3 regions of the Paenibacillus suaedae genome follow, and region 3 is predicted to be linked to each of the others. Evidence: riboswitches for the same ligand, from Rfam matches in the RefSeq annotation. Region 3 holds a riboswitch; each other region holds the start of a gene.

Region 1 (4,216 bases), on a different contig from region 3:
CCCCTGTAAACTGCGCAATTCCCCTTTAGCAAGAGAAAGGGGATTCCTATTCGTGGAACAAATGAACAATAACAACCGCATCGAGGCGGCAGAACAAGAACAACCCGTGTATGCCTTTCCCAATGTGAAGAAATCGATCGCATGGTTAAGCTTTTTAGCTTTTTTCAGTGTGTTGAATGAGACTGTGTTCAACGTATCATTGCCCGACATCGCACACGATTTCAGTATCACTCCGTCCGTTGCGAATTGGATCAACACATGCTTCATGATTACCTTCGCGCTCGGCTCCATCATTTATGGCACCCTGTCATCCCAATACGGCATTAAGAAGCCGCTGCTCATCGGTGTGCTCATCTATGGTAGTGGCTCGTTGCTCGGTTTCTTCGCCCATGACTACTTTTCAGCTGTATTGTCAGCCAGATTGATACAAGGTGCCGGGGCTTCGGCTGTGCCCGGACTCATCATGGTTATGGTCACTCGCTACGTTGGAGAACAGCATCGAGGCAAGGCGTTTGGCATGATTGGTTCTATGGTAGCGCTTGGTGAAGGGATTGGCCCAGCTGTAGGCGGTGTACTGGCAGATTATGTGCATTGGTCCTACCTATTTATCATTCCGGTAATGACAATAGTCAGTCTCCCCTTCTTCTTGACCGCACTGCCGCAGGAGCCTTCTCGCAATGGGAGAACAGATATCATCGGCATTGCCCTCTTGTCAGCAGGCATTATTCTATTTACCTTGTTTACTACGACATATGTCTGGTTCTATCTGGTCTGCAGTATGATTCTCGTTCTTGGGTTTGCCTTGCACATCCGACGTATTCGCGAACCATTTATTGCTCCATCCCTGTTCGCTAATCGACCATATGTACTCGGCACGCTTGCTGGTTCCATTTTGCTAGGAACGGTAGCTGGATTTATTTCCATGGTTCCTTACTTCATGCGGGATGTACATCAACTCTCGACCGCTGTTATCGGCAGCGCGATCATTTTCCCAGGGACACTCAGCGTCATTCTGTTCGGCATACTCGGTGGAACTCTCGTTGATAAGAGAGGAACTTCATTTGTTTTTGTCGCTGGATTAGGTCTCGTCACATTTAGTTTCGTCACGCTCCTTGCGTGGGGGAATGATTCTCCATGGCTGATGACGTTCGCACTCGTGCTCGTGTTCGGAGGGTTGTCATTCATTAAGACGGTTATCTCTGCTTCCGTTGCAGAATCACTTGCACCTGACCAAGCAGGAGAAGGAATGAGCATGCTCAGCTTTGCATGCTTTATGGCTGAAGGCATCGGCATCGCTGTAGTCGGCGGTCTGCTTACACACGGGTGGCTGTTGACTTCACTGACACCTACCGTTGCCAATGAAGCTGCTTCATTCCCCTTATACAGCGGCCTGATTATTCTGCTCATAGCAGTTCTTGCTTGCGGAGGGATCGTATACAGCTTGTCATTGAGACGACATTCTACAGCTTCACACGATTAACTATTCATGAGGATCAGGATTTCTTCCTGATCCTCATTTTTGTCTATTCCCCCCTCTTCAAATCTCCTAAACACGCTCCTTATCTCCTTATTCCTCTTTTCTTATGTTGTCTAGCTAACAATTGCAATCATTGGCTTCTATCTCTCTAGTAATTTTTATGTTTTTTGTAAACATTTCGTTGTCAACCTAACATGAATATTGTATGATATGAGCAATTGCATAGTCATACAAATTCGGGGGCTTGAGGAATCAAGCTGAGATTGTAGATAGGTATACCGCTACTGACCGTTAATCTGATCTGGGTAATGCCAGCGTAGAGAATCTGTATTTGTCATGTGATCATGCTCTGCTGTGATCTAGGACTCTTCTACCGTCTGGTTGCCAGACGGTTTTTTGTATGCAAGCTATACAACAAAGGAGAGGGTTATGTTGCCAGAACAACAGAGAAGCAACAAATTAAAGTTTACGGATATTCTCATTACCGTGATGATCGGGGTCGTATTTGGTGTGATCTTCAAAATGTGGGAGAGCGTCTACAGTCTCGCGAAGCCGCTGTTCCCACAAGCAGGACAATTAACATATGGCATGTGGTTTATGGCTGGCCCATTCGCGTACCTGGTCATTCGCAAGCCCGGCGTCTGCTTCCTAGCAAGTCTTGCTGCCGCTAATTTATCGGCTATTCTTGGCTCTGCTTGGGGACTAGAGACGATTGTGTATGGCTGTGTACAAGGTCTGGCGGCAGAATTGGCATTCACCATGACCGGATACCGCAAGCACAGCATCGTCATCGCAGGTATCGCTGGCATTCTGTCCGCAGTCGGCTCATTCATCATCGATCTCGGTTATGGATATGCAGATTACGAGACATGGGTGCTCGTCTTGAAGTATGGACTTCGTGTCATTAGTGCGTTCATCTTCGCTGGCGTATTTGCCGGCTTGCTCGTTCGTGCATTGGAAGCGACAGGGGTAACCAAATCCATACGTCCTGTGTCCAAAGAGGATTACGCGGTACTTAATCAATAGCACGCATAATATGAATAGATAGAATTTGTGCGTACGCCATAAATTCGGAATAAGGTGGTTACACATGCAACAGGAATCTCATGCGAATTCGTCTGCATTTGTTGACCGCTTGCGCCTAACATTTCCAGGAGAGGATTCCTTGCTGTTCAAGGACCTCTCCTTCCACATTTCTACCGGTGAGAAGGTACTGCTCCTCGGGCCAAGCGGTTGTGGCAAATCAACATTGCTGCAAGTATTAAGCGGAATTATGCCCCACTCTATCGAAGTGCCGATGAAATACGATCAGATTAAGCTTCCTTCAAGCTGGGGCTACGTATTCCAAGATCCGGACAGCCAGTTCTGCATGCCATATGTAGATGAAGAGCTCGCCTTTGTACTGGAAAATCTCTCAATCCCACGTGATCAAATGCCAGCATACATGATAGGCATACTTGAACGAGTGGGATTGCAGTTCAACAATCTGCATACAGAAATCCAAACGCTATCCCAAGGGATGAAGCAGCGGCTCGCACTTGCGTCCGTCCTGCTGCTAGAACCGGAGGTGCTGTTCCTCGATGAGCCTACAGCGCTTCTTGATCCTGAAGGAACGAAACAAGTCTGGGACACCGTAAAACAAGCTGCCGATTCCTCCACCATTCTAATCGTGGAGCACAAAATCGAGCATGTTATCGACATTATCAATCGTGTGGTATTATTCGACAGCACTGGACGAATCATTGCGGACGATGAACCGCAGATCGTATTTCTACACCATAAAGATAAGCTCATTGAGTATGGCATATGGTATCCAGGTGTATGGCAGGACTACATTCATTCAGAAGCCTACCAAGCCATATCGCAGCAACGAACGGCGAACGGATTTCAACAGCCTCATTGCAAGCAGGACGGTGGGCACATCTACGCGCGTCTGCAAGCCCTGCAGCCACTGCTCTCTTTGCGTGATTTTAGCGGATACTATGAAGAGATTCGTCGCATATCCGTCCCGAGCGTTGATATTTATCCGGGTGAATGGATAACGATTATTGGAGAGAACGGGGCTGGCAAGAGCACACTATTGTTGTCTCTTATGCAAATTCTGCGTACTAGCGGCATTTATCTTATTGAGGGTCAAGAGCTGCCAGCACCGGCTCGCAAGCGATGGTTCCCGCGATTCGGAAATACGGGAAAGCAGCCTCCAGCCGAACTCGCCTTCGTATTTCAGAATCCTGAGATGCAGTTTCTAACGGATTCGATCTATGATGAGCTTGCTTATGAACCTAGGCAAAACAACTGGAATGAATCGGACATTGCACATAGAGTGGAACAAGTCTTGGAATCATTCGATCTGAATATCGGACAGAATCGGCATCCGTATCATTTGTCACTTGGTCAGAAACGCAGATTAAGTGTCGCCACAGCGATGATGCGTAAGCGTCCGATCCTGCTCCTGGATGAGCCAACCTTCGGGCAAGACGCTAAAAATACATTTGCTATATTGGAAAAGTTGAACCGGCTTCGGACAGAAGGAACCGCCATAGTCATGGTGACACATGACATGAATATCGTGGATCGTTTTGCAGATCGGATATGGCATGTTGAGAAAGGCCAACTGATGGAACAAGAAGTTTCCCCAAGTGGACAGACAATGCGGGAGGTGCAGATGAAATGAAACTGCTCGCTCCCAAATCTGAAACATGGCTCCATCAGGTTAACCCTGCGCTCAAGCTTCTCGTC
Region 2 (4,216 bases), on a different contig from region 3:
CCGGAAGGCTTATACACAATCTTCACTTGCGATAACACATTGCTGCTTCCCATCTCAATCATGGCCTTGTTCATATCCTCAATAATACGGAAGAGTTCGCTAAGTTCGCCTTCCATCGTTGTCTCCAGTGGATTTACCTGATATTTCACACCCGATGCTTGAATGACTTCGATTGCACGATCTACATAGGGAATTACGTCTTCCCCATTTTTCGTCTTCGGAACGATCTGAATACTTACTAAACTGTTCGCCATCTTGCTTCCCCTCCTCTTTCGCAATCCAGATATAACGTTCATTCGAATGATCACTTAGTAACGATTATCTCGTGACGATCATCCTGTAACGAAATACAGCAAAAGGGCGCATATGCGCCCATTGCCCATTCCTATAACCGTGCAGGCTTATGAAGCTGGCAAGAAGTCATTCGTAAACGCCTTGTCTACATCGATGCTCTTATCCATTAATTTGTTCTCCACGAGCCAATTCATGTAATTTGCCCATACGTCACGCTTTTGCTCGCCCCAGCGAGGTGCATCGTCTTTATACTTCGGACTCAGCCATTTCTGGCTTGCGATAACCAGGTCTTTGTTCAAATCCGGCACCGCTTTAAGCAGCAGGTTGGCTGCATCTTCTGGATTGTCAATCGCATATTGATATCCCTTGGACGTAGCACGCATGAATGCCTTAATCAATTCAGGATCTTCCTTGATCAGCTTCTCGCTTGTCGAAAGAACCGGCGTATAATAATCGAGTTCCTTCGCATATTGATTGACGTACAGCATATCAATCGGCTCACCGCGAAGCTCTGCTTCAATACCTGTCCAAGCGTAAAAGATCCACGCGAAATCAATATCCTTCTTCACAGCTGTAAAGTAATCGGCATTGCCCATGTTGACGCTCTTCAGCTTGCTATAGTCGCCGCCGTCCTTTTCCATAATCGTGCGGATAATCATCTCCTCAACCGGAGAGCCCCAGCCGCCATACGTTTTGCCTTCAAAGTCCTTAGGTGACTTGATGTTCTTGTCCTTCGGCGCGGCAAAGCCTGATGTATTATGCTGAATGATCGCACCAATCGACACGATCGGAACATTTTGTTGTCGAGCCATCGTAATACTTTCCTGAACACTAACACCGAATTGCGCTTCTCCCGATGCGATCATCGCCTCTGATGCGCCAGTACTCGGCTGCAATATCTCAACATTCAGACCTTCTTCCTCATAGTAGCCCTTCTCCTTAGCGACATACAAGCCAGTATGGTTCGTATTCGGCGTCCAATCAAGCACAAGCTTAATGTCGCGTTTCTCCTTCGACTTATCAGTTCCTTGCTCCTGAGTCGTGTTCCCCTCTGCCTGACTCCCTTGTCCTGCTTCTTGACCCTTGCCGCCGCAAGCAGCGAGCGCAAATGTCATCATGATAACGAGCGCCAGCATCAACCCTCGTGTAAAGCGTGTCCGTTGCATATGATGAATCCCCCTTTTCTTCCTTCCCTCACTAGTGGAGAGCCGATCATGAAATTAGAAAGTGCTTCGATAACGCCTGCCGCGTTCACCAGTTGGACGATCCGCTCGATCGTATATGTGTGGATGAGCAAGTTCCCGTCCCGCCGTCCTGCAACACGATTCAGATCCACAAAAAAAAGCGCCCCCTCTGGGACGCTTTGTGTGCCGTTCTACGCGTATATGCGAATGTGCATCATACGATGAATCACGTCAATAAGGTCATCCGGCATTCGTTCATCCGTACTGCAATCATGTCCATTCTGCCCAAAGCAGCGCACATTCATGCAGAGCATGACGAATAAGCAAGCAACCTAATTATAACAATAATGACGCGGTTCAACGTCTTTCCTACGCTGGCATTACCCAGATCAGGTGTAAGGGTCGGTATCTTAATGGGATACAATCTCAGCCGGCCAAATTCCAGCACCCCTAGCGTGCATATGCAGTTATCGAAGCTACCTATTACACGGGTAATTATAGTCCTCATCCATCAGAAAGTCCAGTGACAAACAGAAATTGCAAAGTGTCCGCTGATCATTGGGGCAATGCTCATATCTCCCATCAACTTCGTTATTCGTATGCTTTATGACAGCAGATTGCTCATATTCACTAGATTCCTGTCGAAAAAAGTTCCATGTGAAACAAGGGACAATCTTCCATTTTAACTCAAAATAATTACCTCATTGATTTCTTGGCGTAGAGAATCAAAGCTCATGCAAGGGCTACCAATTGACTAGGCAGCGTTTTATATCATTACTTAACCGGCGTAATATTTACTGTTCTGCTTGGATTATCCCACTTTACGCTGGCTCCCATGACTTTCGAAATAAAGCTTAACGGAACAAAGGTGCGTTCCCCGTTTTTTTCAACCGGACCATCGAGTTGGATCTGTTGATCACCTGCCAATGCGGTTTTACCTCCCACGTTAACTGAATTGATTTTGCCGTTGTAGTTGATTTGAATGGTTTGAAAATCATTATTCCATTCCACTGTTGCACCCAAAGCCTCTGTAACGAAACGTACAGGAACATAAATGATGTCGGCTTTGGATTTATAATAAGGATACTCTTCACTTTGAATCGGATTGCCTTTAACATTGACCTTGACATCATAATAAATATCATCTTTATCGCTTACAGTATCAAGAATCATACCAGCCTTCACATCCACTCGAGAAATGGAGAGATCGCGATTAAGGACATAAGCAAAGTTCCCATCCTTGCTGAAGCTGATCGCTTGCCGGGGCTCTAAAAATCCTTTTATACTCCCGATGATGCTGTTGTCGGAGGTGCTGATTATATTAATGGAGTTATCCAGCTTGTTGCTGGCAAAAAGGATCTTTCCATCAGGAGAAAGGGATGCGCCGTAAGGATCGCGCCCAACCTTTACCTCGCCAATGATTTTGCCTTGTGAGATGTCCACTATGGCAATACTATTACGCCCGCTGTTTGCCGCATACATGGTAGAGCCATCGGCGGATATTGAAATCGCTCGAATCTTCGAAAATCCGGAGATCTCATGGATGATTGAATTGGTTTTGACATCCACAACCGATACCTTGTCTCCCTTGAAGTTAGTAACAAACACATAACGACCGTCGGGAGATACTTTTATCCCTTGACGGGGTTGGGAGAATCCCGGAATGACAGCGGTCGTCTTATGCTGCCCGAGATCCACAACCGTTACTGTACTTTTGGCTTCATTGTTGACATACATGGTATTTCCGTCCGCGGTGACATCAGTTCCAAATGCGCCTTGACCCACTGCAACCTCATCCTTCAATGCCAGGTCTTCCGTGTTGTAAAATCGCAGGGTGCCCAGTGTGCTATCCGAAACGACAAACTGCAAACCGCCGTTAATGAACATAATGTTTCTTGGTGTAACAAAGCCGCGGATCTCCTTACGCAAAGTTCCTTGGGCAAGATCATAGACTCGAATCCATGGCTGACGACTATCCGAGACAACCGCAGTTTGCTCGTCGGGACTTACGGCCAGTGAGTTATTGATAATCTCGCCGTCAAAGGGGCGGATTGCCGCAGCGGTGTTGTTTCCCGCAGCCGAGATCGAAGCCAAATTGTTATCAGCAGCCAAAATAATCGCCGGTTGAATAACGGAAAGTACCATTCCGGCAAAAAGTACAGGTTTTATCATTTTGTTTACCATCATTCACTCATCGCCTCTCTGAAAAGGTTTTGAGCCAACGTAAGACGGGGCTCTTGACCAATGTAACGGAGAATTGTAAAGATCATATAAAGAACACGAGAGCATCATGTCTGATAAAATGATAGCCGTGGAGGTGAACGTTCCGATGGATAAGCTGCAGCTTGAAGGTCCTATTCTGATTGCGGACGATGATGCTTCGCTCGTCTCGTTTTTGCAGGAATACTTTGGGGCACTGAACTGCCGAGTGCTTGCCGCGAGCGATGGGCAGCGAGCTGTTGAACTGGTGAAAACTGAGGCTCCATCTTTCATCATTCTGGATATTATGATGCCTTTCATGGACGGTACTACGGCATGCTGGGAAATGCGCAAAATCAGCAGCGCGCCTATCGTCATGCTTACGGCTAAAATCGAGGAAGAGGACAAAATCCGGGGTTTAGAACGTGGAGCCGACGATTACTTGTGCAAACCGTTCAGTCCGCGAGAACTCGTCGCCCGGATGCAGGCAATTCTACGCCGGATGCGTACGTCGGAGCGGAAAGCTTCGGGGCTCATTT
Region 3 (4,216 bases):
CGATGATGCAATCTCCTATCATGCTTATCAAGCAAAAGGGCCGAACGGCGAATCTTATGTATTGCTGTGGAAAATTCCTGAACGCTTGTTGAAATTATCAACTGCGACAACGATCTTTGCTGCATTATTAGCTATTTTATTGTTTATCCTGCTTTACTTTTACGCCCGCTATTCGGTTAGACAAGTGAAAAAGCCGCTGCGGCAAATCTTGGAAGGCATCAAAGAGATGGAGCACTTCAATTACACGAAGCGGCTTCATTACTCAGCCGAACAGGAATTCGCGGAAATACAAGAGGCGTTTAACGGCATGGCTGAACGTCTGCAGCGTACTTCTGCCGAGAAGGAAGCTGCCGAGAACAATAAGCGAAACATGCTGCTGCATCTATCGCATGATTTGAAGACGCCGATTACTTCGATTTACGGTTATTCGCAGCTCCTGTTGGACAATCAGGCATTGGAAGACAAAGATACCCGCAAATATATTCAATACATTTACGATAAGTCAGCTTATATGGCCAATTTGATTAAAGACCTATTTGAACTGGCGAAGCTGGATGACAAGCATACGGAATTGAGCAAAGAGAAAGTGAACATTACGAAATGGTTCCAGCAGCTCGTGGCGGAATTTTATCCGGAAATAGAAGAGAAGGGATTTGAGCTTGAAGCACATATCCCGGAAGAGCCGCTCTATGTCAAGATGGACAAGATTCATATGAGTCGCGTCATCACCAACTTAATTAGCAATACACTGCGATATAATCCAGCGGGAACGGTGCTCTATGTCTCATGTGCACGACAAGAAGGAAACGTTATACTGTGGATCGGAGACGACGGAATTGGCGTTCAGGAGCCGATCAAGGAACATATTTTCGAAGAATTCATCCGTGGCGACGGCCCGATTAAAGACAGTACAGGATTAGGTCTCGCCATTTGCAAAAAAATCATAACGCTCCATGATGGCACGATTGAATTAACGCAGGATCAGTGTTACCATACCTTGTTTCAAATCACGTTGACTATTACGGAGGACTAGAGTCCCTTCACGATGTCGGGTATCACCTTCAGACTGCGATACCACGGATCGTTTGTATGCCCGGATCTAGCCCATTGCAATATTAAGCTCCAGTTTGAAGTATCCCTTTTGGTATTGCACCCTTTACAAACGGATCATCCCGTGTATAATGAAAGCTGTCAAGCATATGAACAATGGAACAACTGCATAGTGAATTCGAACACTAGGGGTGCTGTAACAAGCTGAGAGACAGCGGCAACGCTGTTAACCCTTATAACCCGAACTAGATAATACTAGCGTGGGGAAGTGTAGTCGACTGATTGATATAAGCTGCGGCTTCGTCATGTTCGTCATTGCATGAAGCCATGTCATACCCTTGTATCCTCAAGCGCAACTGCACCGACTCACGGTGCAGTTTTTTTGTTGTCTGCTGGCCACAATTTGATTCGTCTGGGAGGATATAAGTTATGAGTCAGTTATCTTGCGGCACGAGCCGCATCGTTGGTTGTCGCTTTTCCATCTATCCGATGAGCGATCGCTTCGTTGAACTTATTTTAGGAGCGTTGCGAGACACAGATATGTCTAAGGTATGGTGCCATACCGATGATGTCAGCACCTGGGTTCGTGGGCGCAGTGAACATGTATTCGATGTCGTACAGTCTATCTATTTACATAGCGCGGCAAGTGGAGAACATGTTGTGCTGAATGCTACGTTCTCTGTTGGCTGTCCGGGCGACACACAAGGAGATGCCTTCATGAGTACGGACGAAATTCGAATGAATGCGGAACGATATCAAGCGATTCCTCTCAAGATCGCTGCTCATTTTGCTCTCTACCCGCTCGGAACAGCAGATTACATGGATACGATCTATGAGATCATTGGCCTTGCTAAGGAAGAAGGCACTTTCGATGAGAGCGCTCATTATGCAAGCCGCTTAGAAGGAGATGCACAGCGAGTATTTGCTACACTTGAGAACGCGTTTAATCGGGCGAGAAAATCAGACAAGTCCCATGTGGTGATGACAACTACGATGTCAGCCAACAGCCCTTCCACAAGGTAGCAGCTGAAGAAAAAGAAATTCAAAAATGCAAGCTACAAACCCAACGGACTCATCCGATCATCGTTTTAAGAAAAGAGGAATGTTCATGAATTCGCGAAACAGCCAATGGAAATTACGAGATATCGTCGTTCTCAGTTCATTATCTGTTGTGTTTGCCGTCATTTATCTGCTCTTCTTGCAAATAGGCAATGTGCTTGTTGGCTTTATGGGGCCGATGGGATATGAAGTCATCTTCGGCATTTGGTTTATCGTATCGATCATCGCCACCTATATCATCCGCAAACCGGGGGCTGCCGTCATTTCAGAGACAGTCGCTGGATTGGTTGAGGTATTAATCGGCAACGCCGTAGGACCTATTTTGATTGTATCCGCCCTTATTCAAGGTTTAGGCGCCGAAGCCGTATTTGCCGCTACAAGATATCGGAATTATTCAACCAAAGTGCTCATGCTGGCTGGGGTGGGCTCCGCTGTATTCAGCTTCGCGTGGGGGTATTTCCGCAGCGGTTATGCGGCCTACTCTGTTGGTCTCATCATCGCGATGTTCGTCGTTCGCTGTATAAGTGGCGCACTCATCTCAGGTCTGCTTGGCAAATGGATTGCGGACGCCTTGGCCAATACAGGAGTTCTGAGAAGCTTCCCAATTGCAAAGGGGCAACGATAACATGGCAAGCCCAGCGCTTCTCATTCCCAAGTACCCAGCACAATTGAATATACAACGTGACGTCGAGCATGGAACTCTTATTACACTGGAAGCCACTGATCTGACACTCGCCTTCGAGACCGAAGGCGAGCCTGTCTTATCCAACATCAATGTCACCCTGCATGAGGGGGAAACCGTTCTGCTGCTAGGCCCAAGCGGCTGCGGCAAGAGCTCGCTAGCCTTTTGCCTTACCGGGCTGTATCCACATGCAATAGACAGTCTCGTTGAAGGCAGTGTCCATCTGTATGGCAAGCCAATCGAACAGTACGATTCCGGTGAAGCGGCCCAGCATATCGGAATTGTATTTCAAGATTTCGAAAGTCAGTTCTGTATGCTGCGTGTAGAAGAAGAAATAGCCTTTTGCCTAGAAAATCGGGATTGCCCTCGAACTGAGATGGAATCCATGATTCAAGAGGTATTAGAAAAGGTAGGATTGCTCGGATGGCGACATGCGTATATCCACGAGCTGTCAGGAGGCATGAAACAGAAGCTGGCTCTTGCCTGCGCTCTAGCCCTTCGCGTGCACATGCTTGTGTTGGATGAGCCTACATCGAATCTCGATCCGTGTACAAGACATCAATTTGCTGTACTCATTTCAGAACTGGCACGCAAGGAAGGGATGGCTCTGCTTATCATTGAGCATCAATTGGACGATTGGATCGGCATGACGGATCGCCTGCTCGTGATGGATGAGGCTGGAGCCCTCGTCTTTGACGGTCTTCCTGTCTCCTACTTCAAGCATCATGCAGCTGAAGCCAAGTCACGCGGTATCTGGCTTCCGCAAGCGCTGGAACTGCAGCAATTCATCCGTGAGTGGTTTAATCACAGCAACAGTAGCGATAGCAACAACGATGACGATAGTAGCAATATTTGCGATTTCAGCAATTATGATGATCAGTTCGTTCGTCAGCGTCTCACAGCCGCAGACCCTGCACTCACAGACGAAGATCTCTTGAAGCTGCTGCTGTCGCTGCCTGAATGCGTACAGCAGGATGCAATGCGCATCCTAACATCAGCTCAATCTAACGATTCCCCACGAAAGCCTGAGGAAGTCCTGCAAGCGCACGACCTTGTCTATCGGCGTAAAGGAAGAGTAATCCTTGATCACGTGTCCCTTACTCTGCATGCAGGGGAATGGGTAGCACTTGTCGGCCCAAACGGAGCTGGGAAGTCTACCCTCGCCTCCCTCTTGTCTGGATTGACACAGCCGGATGAAGGTCAAATCATTCTGAATGGCATGCCTCTTCATCGATATGCGGAGCGGGAGCTGAGAGCCTTCATCGGATATGTATTCCAGAATCCAGAGCATCAGTTCATTACTGATACCGTGTTCGATGAACTTGCATTCGGGATGCGCTTGCAGCTTCTGAGCGAAGAAGAAGTACAGCAGCATGTCGGAGAAGCCTTGACACGCTTCCGCTTGAACAAGGTTGCCAATGCCAA

The links. Region 3 has a riboswitch for thiamine pyrophosphate ahead of RQP50_RS04475 (YkoF family thiamine/hydroxymethylpyrimidine-binding protein). Riboswitches for the same ligand answer to the same signal wherever they lie in the genome.
Region 1: linked by a shared signal. The riboswitch ahead of RQP50_RS22300 (ECF transporter S component) and the one ahead of RQP50_RS04475 (YkoF family thiamine/hydroxymethylpyrimidine-binding protein) in region 3 are both predicted to bind thiamine pyrophosphate.
Region 2: linked by a shared signal. The riboswitch ahead of RQP50_RS19660 (hypothetical protein) and the one ahead of RQP50_RS04475 (YkoF family thiamine/hydroxymethylpyrimidine-binding protein) in region 3 are both predicted to bind thiamine pyrophosphate.

The regions. Positions count from the first base shown of each region.
Region 1 is NZ_JAVYAA010000006.1:206,043-210,258, forward strand. Features, by position in the region: gene RQP50_RS22295 (MFS transporter) at 62-1,480, shown strand; TPP riboswitch at 1,704-1,817, shown strand; gene RQP50_RS22300 (ECF transporter S component) at 1,907-2,503, shown strand; gene RQP50_RS22305 (ABC transporter ATP-binding protein) at 2,568-4,151, shown strand; gene RQP50_RS22310 (energy-coupling factor transporter transmembrane component T family protein) at 4,148-4,216, shown strand, end outside.
Region 2 is NZ_JAVYAA010000005.1:28,503-32,718, forward strand. Features, by position in the region: gene RQP50_RS19650 (thiamine-binding protein) at 1-254, opposite strand, end outside; gene RQP50_RS19655 (ABC transporter substrate-binding protein) at 402-1,460, opposite strand; gene RQP50_RS19660 (hypothetical protein) at 1,430-1,630, opposite strand; TPP riboswitch at 1,827-1,940, opposite strand; gene RQP50_RS19665 (stalk domain-containing protein) at 2,253-3,665, opposite strand; gene RQP50_RS19670 (response regulator transcription factor) at 3,769-4,216, shown strand, end outside.
Region 3 is NZ_JAVYAA010000001.1:1,012,467-1,016,682, reverse strand. Features, by position in the region: gene RQP50_RS04480 (HAMP domain-containing sensor histidine kinase) at 1-1,033, shown strand, start outside; TPP riboswitch at 1,228-1,334, shown strand; gene RQP50_RS04475 (YkoF family thiamine/hydroxymethylpyrimidine-binding protein) at 1,480-2,073, shown strand; gene RQP50_RS04470 (ECF transporter S component) at 2,159-2,734, shown strand; gene RQP50_RS04465 (ABC transporter ATP-binding protein) at 2,736-4,216, shown strand, end outside.